Regions from separate parts of the Pseudarthrobacter sp. SORGH_AS 212 genome, predicted to be linked through region 2. Evidence: predicted binding sites of a transcription regulator. Region 2 holds the regulator's gene; the other holds the start of a gene.
The links. The regulator Rex, encoded in region 2, represses fermentation and respiration genes when NADH is low (regulators of the CRP and FNR family bind a similar motif). The targets are predictions, from matches to a motif close to CTTGTGAANNNNTTCACAAG.
Positions count from the first base shown of each region.

Region 1: a site for Rex is predicted at 1,292-1,311, ahead of ugpC (sn-glycerol-3-phosphate ABC transporter ATP-binding protein UgpC). Genes of this name have one in related genera too.

Region 1 covers NZ_JAUTAA010000001.1:1,086,284-1,089,532, forward strand. Annotated here, with positions in the region: gene QE394_RS04825 (trehalose-6-phosphate synthase) at 1-399, shown strand, start outside; gene otsB (trehalose-phosphatase) at 389-1,219, shown strand; gene ugpC (sn-glycerol-3-phosphate ABC transporter ATP-binding protein UgpC) at 1,439-2,521, shown strand; gene QE394_RS04840 (DUF4032 domain-containing protein) at 2,670-3,249, shown strand, end outside.
Region 2 covers NZ_JAUTAA010000001.1:2,996,154-2,999,402, reverse strand. Annotated here, with positions in the region: gene QE394_RS13680 (hypothetical protein) at 145-609, shown strand; gene QE394_RS13675 (hypothetical protein) at 722-1,621, shown strand; gene QE394_RS13670 (redox-sensing transcriptional repressor Rex) at 1,668-2,372, opposite strand; gene QE394_RS13665 (glutaredoxin family protein) at 2,462-2,716, opposite strand; gene QE394_RS13660 (HAD-IB family hydrolase) at 2,805-3,249, shown strand, end outside.

The sequences.
Region 1 (3,249 bases), 1.9 Mb from region 2:
ATCCAGAACACCGCCGTCCGCTACCTGCACCACAGCTACCCGGTGGAGGAAATGGTGGCCCTCTACCTGGCGGCAGACGTCATGCTGGTCACCGCCCTCAGGGACGGCATGAACCTGGTGGCCAAGGAATACGTCACCGCGCGCAACAATAACGACGGCGCCCTGGTCCTCAGCGAATTCGCCGGCGCGGCTGACCAGCTCAAGCAGGCCCTGCTGATCAACCCGCACGACATCGCCGGCCTGAAGAACACCATCATGAATGCCGTTGAGATGGCTCCGCGCGAAGCCGGGCGCCGCATGCGGTCCATGCGCAAACAGATCCTGGAACACGACGTGGATCTTTGGTCCGCCGACTTCCTGCGCGCGCTGAACGAGAAGGTGGTCCGCGATGACTCCTGAACCAGGTACGGCAGCGCCGCTCGCCCTGACACCGGAACTGAGGGAAGCCGTCCGGACCATCGCCAGCACTGACCAGTTGCTGGTGGCAATGGACTTCGATGGCACCATGGCACCGATCGTTCCGCATGCGGACGATGCCCGGCCGCTCCCTCGCGCGGCCGCCGCCTTTGCCGGGCTGGCGGCGCTTCCACGCACGACGACGGCACTCATCTCAGGACGCGCCCTCGCCTCGCTGCGCGGCGTGGCCTCGCCGCCGGCCGAGTCGCTGCTCATCGGCAGCCACGGCGCGGAAGCCTGGCTGGGCCCGGGGTCCGCAGGGCTCGAGCTGGACGAAGACCAGCGGACGCTGCTGGCCGAGGTCAGGGGCGTCCTCGCCGAGATCGCCGGGGAAGCCCCTGGAACAATGCTCGAGGACAAGCCGGCAGGCGTGGTGCTGCACACACGGCAGGCTGCGGACGATGTCGCCGAGGACGCCGTCGCCGCCGCGCGCTCACTGCTGGAGGACCGCAAGGGCGTGTTCCTGAAGAACGGCAAGCGGGTTCTGGAAACCTCCGTGGTGCACGCCTCCAAGGGCGAGGCAGTCGCGTTCCTTCGCCAGGCAGCGGGAGCTACCGCCGTGCTGTTCGCGGGGGATGACACCACCGACGAAGATGCTTTCGCCCGCCTTGGGCCGGGGGATGTGGGGGTCAAGGTAGGCCTCGACTTCACCCAGGCGCAGTACCGGGTGGAAGCTCCGGTCCACGTGGCAGAGCTGCTTGAAGCGCTGCTTGCGGCGCGGAGCTCTGCCGTGGGCGGACGGGACGGGACGCCTGCCGGCTAAACGGCCGGCAACGCCCCCGGTGTGACGTTCGTAACATTTGCGATAAAAAGCGAAGGTTCTGCCATACTCTTTCTTGTGATGTGGCGCACAAGAACCGTGCGGCGTCACTCGATGCGCTCCGGCCCTGCCGGAACGCATATGCAACACAAAACTGAACAAACATGAACCATTCACAACGGATCGTCCGGCACGTACCTGCCGGTGAAGGGATTGATAACTGTGGCTACAGTTACTTTTGATAACGCTACGCGTCTGTACCCGGGCACAGATAAGCCCGCCGTCGATAAGCTCAACATCGACATCGCCGATGGCGAATTCCTGGTCCTCGTTGGACCCTCCGGTTGCGGTAAGTCCACCTCCCTGCGCATGCTCGCAGGCCTCGAGGACGTCAACGCAGGCCGCATCCTGATCGGTGACCGCGACGTCACCGACGTCCCCCCGAAGGACCGCGACATCGCAATGGTCTTCCAGAACTACGCCCTGTACCCGCACATGACTGTGGCGGACAACATGGGCTTCGCACTGAAGATCGCCGGCATCTCCAAGGAGGAGCGCGCAGAGCGTGTCCGCGAAGCCGCCAAGCTCCTTGACCTCGAGCAGTACCTGGACCGCAAGCCGAAGGCACTTTCCGGCGGCCAGCGCCAGCGTGTTGCCATGGGCCGCGCCATCGTGCGTAACCCGCAGGTCTTCCTCATGGATGAGCCGCTGTCCAACCTTGACGCCAAGCTCCGCGTCCAGACCCGCACGCAGATCGCCTCCCTGACCCGACGCCTGGGCGTCACCACGGTTTACGTGACCCACGACCAGGTCGAGGCCATGACCATGGGTGACCGCGTTGCAGTCCTCAAGGACGGCCTGCTGCAGCAGGTGGACACCCCGCGCAACCTGTACGACCGCCCAAAGAACGTCTTCGTTGCCGGCTTCATTGGCTCCCCTGCCATGAACCTGCTGGAACTTCCCGTGGTCGACGGCGGCGTACAGTTCGGTGGCACCGTCTACCCCGTGCCGCGCGACGTCCTCGAGGAAGCACACGGCTCCACGGTCACCGTCGGAAGCCGCCCTGAGGACCTGGAGAACGCTCCCCACGGTGAGGGCCTTAAGGTCGAGGTCGATGTCGTCGAAGAGCTCGGCGCCGACGCCTACGTCTACGGCCACACCACCCTCGACGGCAAGGACCACGACATCGTGGCACGCGTCGACGGCCGCCGTCCTCCGATGAAGGGCGAATCCATCTACGTCCGTCCGCAGTCGGGCCACGTGCACCTGTTCGACACCAAGACCGGCCTGCGCCTGGGCGACTAGTCCCCACCGGCGCCGTGGGCCCACCACCGGCGCCCTAACTAACAGACGGCGGCCCGCACCACTTCGCAATGGTGCGGGCCGCCGTCGGCCGTTAACCGTCCCGCGGAAGAATTAGCCGGGCACGCCCTTGTACGGAAGAATTGAGTCCATGACCGAGGAACACAGCGCCCAGTGGCACGACGAACCCACCGACTACGGGCAGATCGGAAAACTGCCGCGGTTCACCGCCGCCAGCGCCGATGACAACAAGGCCGCCTCGGTCTCAAGCTCGCTGAACATTACCGCGGCGGCCGCCGATCCCGAACTGCTGGACCTGCCGTGGCACATCGCACTGGAGGACTGGCCGGCAGAGAACCTTGCCGCCCTCCCCCGCGGCATTTCCCGCCACATCGTGCGCTTTGCACACCTGGGCGGATCGGTGATTGCCATCAAGGAAACCTCCGAGCACGTTGCGCGCCACGAGTACCACATGCTGCGGAAGCTGGCCCGGCTGGATGTGCCCTGCGTTGAGCCCGTTGCGGTCATCACTGGCCGGACCACCCTGGACGGTCGTCCGCTTAACCCTGTGCTGGTCACCCGGCACCTGAAGTTTTCGATGCCGTACCGTGCACTGTTCTCACAGATGCTGCGCAAGGACACGCTGACGCGCCTCATTGATGCCCAGGCGCTGCTTCTGGTCAGGCTGCACCTCATCGGCTTCTACTGGGGCGACGTTTCACTGTCCAACA
Region 2 (3,249 bases):
CTTCGGGCGAAACCCCGGCGCCGCCCTCAGGGCGGGCCGGGGTTTCCCGTTTAAGCAGGACCCCTTGCGCAGTTCCCGGCCCAGCCCTGCGGCACGGGAGCGTGAGGCCCGGCCAGGCACGACGACGGCGCTACAGTGAACGCCATGAGCAACTCCCCCAGCGCTCCCCGCAGCGGGGCTGCCGCGATGTTTTCCCTCGCCGGGCTGCCCCTTGAACTGAAGGTCTCCTTCTGGATCTGGTTTGTGGGCGGAGTCCTGTCCCTGCTGGGAGGCCTGCTGGGAATGCTGGCTTCGCTGGTCCTGTTCGCCGCGGCACCGGCGGCTGCCATGGGCGTGGTGGTGCTGATGCTGCTGGCCGCCGCGGTGGGGGCGGCCCAGATGGTCTTCGCGCTCAAGATGAAGGCAGGGCGGTCCTGGGCGCGGGTGGCCCTCACTGTGCTGGCGGCCATCACCCTTGGCCTCGCCGTGGTGAATGGCTCCGCCGGCACCGGCCAGGCCGGGAACTGGGTGGCGTTCGTGGTGGCGCTGGCTGCAACCGTCCTGATGTGGTTGCCGAAGGCGCAGGCCTGGTTCCGCGGAAGTCCGCGCCGGAATACCTCTTCCGAATGATCCCCAAGGGCGGCGGCCGGGGGTACGGTGGTCTTAAGTCATGCTGGGGGTAGGGGCACTGGACCGATCCTCGGCAACCCACCTGTAACCCGACATGAATAGAGGACCGCTCATGAGCACTCCCCCTGTCCCGCCGCCGGGATCCAACGATCCCCACTCCGGCAGTTCAAACACCGGCAACTCGAACACCAACGGCGATGCCGGCAACCAGCCGCCGCGCTTTGGCGAAAACGCCCCGCAGTATGGCCAGAACGCACCCCAGTACGGGCAGAACGCGCCGCAGCAGGGCCAGGACCAGCCGCAGTACGGCCAGAACGCTCCGCAGTACGGGCAAAACGCGCCGCAGCAGGGCCAGCAGTTCGGTTCGCAGCCGCCGGCTGCCCCGCAGTACGGGCAGAACGCACCCCAGCAGGGCCAGCAGTACGGCCAGGGCTATGGCCAGCAGTTCGGCCAGAACGCTCCAGGTAACGGTCAGCAGTTCGGCCAGTCGCCGTACGGCCAGTCCCCCTACCCGTCTGAGCAGCCCCAGCCGGCCGGCAGCAACGGGGTTCCACAGCTGGTCAACATTTCCTTCTGGCTCCTGCTCGCGGCCGCAGCCATTTTCGTGATTTCCATGCTGACGGGCCTCGGCCAGTTGAACGACCCCGTGTTCCGCCAGACATTCGAGGACCAGATGGAGTCGAGCGGCGCCACCGGCGTGACATACGACGACGTCCAGGGCTTCATTGGCGGAACCCTGGTGGTATTCGCCATCCTGGGCGCCGGCCTGTACTTCCTGGTGGCCTTCTTTGTCCGCAAGGGCAAGAACTGGGCACGCATCCTGGGAACGGTCTTCGCGGGCCTGTCGGTCTTCGGGCTGTTCGGTATCCCCACCTTCGGTACGCTCGGCACCGTCCTGGGCATCGCGGCCATCGTGCTGCTGTACCTGCCGGCCGCTGCGCCGTACTTCCGGAAGCAGCAGCCCTTCGCCAACCCTTACGGTGGCGGTTTCGGCAGCCCGTACGGCCGCTGACCCTTAGCTCCACTCCCGCGGGCGCGGGTTCCGGACCTGCCGGTTTTCAGGCAGTCTGCTCCGGGGCCTGCGCCCGTTGTGCGTGGTAGGCAAGGATCTGAAGCTCGGTGGCCATGTCCACCTTGCGCAGGTTGACGCCCTCGGGGACCTGCAGCATCACAGGGGCGAAGCTCAGGACGCTCCGCACGCCGGCCGCCACTACCCGGTCGCAGACCCCCTGGGCTACGGATGCCGGCAAAGCCAGCACCACCATGTTGGCCCCGGTCCGGTGCAACACCGCTTCCAGGTCCGCGACATCGCTGACCCGCAGCCACCCCACTTCGTTTCCCACCACCATCTGGTCGGCGTCGAAGATGGCCACTACGTCGAATCCCCTGGACTCGAACCCGCCATACCGGGCCAGGGCCTTGCCCAGGTTGCCGGCGCCCACAATGGCGACCTTCCAGTCGTGCGTCAGGCCCAGTGCGGCAGCGATATGGCGGCTCAGGTACTGGACTTCGTAACCCACCCCGCGGGTGCCGTAGGAACCTACATGCGAAAGGTCCTTGCGGAGCGTGGAGGAACTCACGCCGGAGGCTTCGGCCAGTGATTCGGAGGACACCCGCTCGATGCCGTCGGCCAGGAGGGTGTTGAGGGCGCGGAGGTAGATCGTCAGCCGTGCCACCGCTGCGGGCGGAATCTGCTTGGCCGGCGTACCCGTGGCGTCCGGCAGGTCCGGGACGGCCTGGGGAGTTGAGTCCAGCGAAGTCACCAGCCCTCCCTTGCATCGCGTTGTGCCTCCACTCTAGAGCCCCATCGCCGGTGCCAACAAAGCAGGTACCGTCACGTCGGACCGCGCCCCTACTGCGCCATGGCCCGTTGCAGGACGCGTTCCAGCCGGGCTTCGTCGATCTTCCAGAAGTCGCGCTGCACACCGTCCACGAGGACCACGGGGATTTCCTCCGCATAGCGTTCGCGCAGTTCCGGTTGGTTGTCCACCAACTCTTCGCTCCACTTAAGGCCCAGGGCGGCAGTGACCCGGCCGACGGCGTCGCGCGCGTCTTCGCACAGGTGGCAGTTCGCTTTGGTGACCAGTACAACATGGGGTGTGGGCATGCTTTAACGGTAGCGCCGTTGAAGCACGCCTACACCCCGCCCGGCATGCCGGCCGCGGCCGCCCGGTGAATTGACTAGACTCAAGTCCATGCCCGAGGAGAAATACGTCGCCGTTGTGACCCGGCCGGTCGCTGCGCCGCAGCCGGGCGAGGCGGCGTTTTTCGATGTGGACAACACCCTCATGCGCGGCGCCAGCCTGTTCCACGTGGCCCGGAAGATGCACCAGCGGGGGGCATTCACGCTGGCGGAGGCAGCCGGTTTCGCCTGGAAGCAGTTCAAGTTCGTGGCCCGCGGCGAGAACATCGACGACGTCCACGCTGTCCGTGATTCAGCGCTCACCCTCGCTGCCGGCATCGCAGTGGAGGACATCAAGGCGCTGGGCGAAGAGGTCTACGACGAGATGATCGCCTCGCGGATCTGGCCCGGTGCCAAGGCACTGGCCGAACAGCACCTCAGGGTGGGCCGCCGCGTCTGGCTGGTCACCGCCACCCCCATTGAAGTTGCGACAGTCATCTCCACCCGGCTGGGCCTGA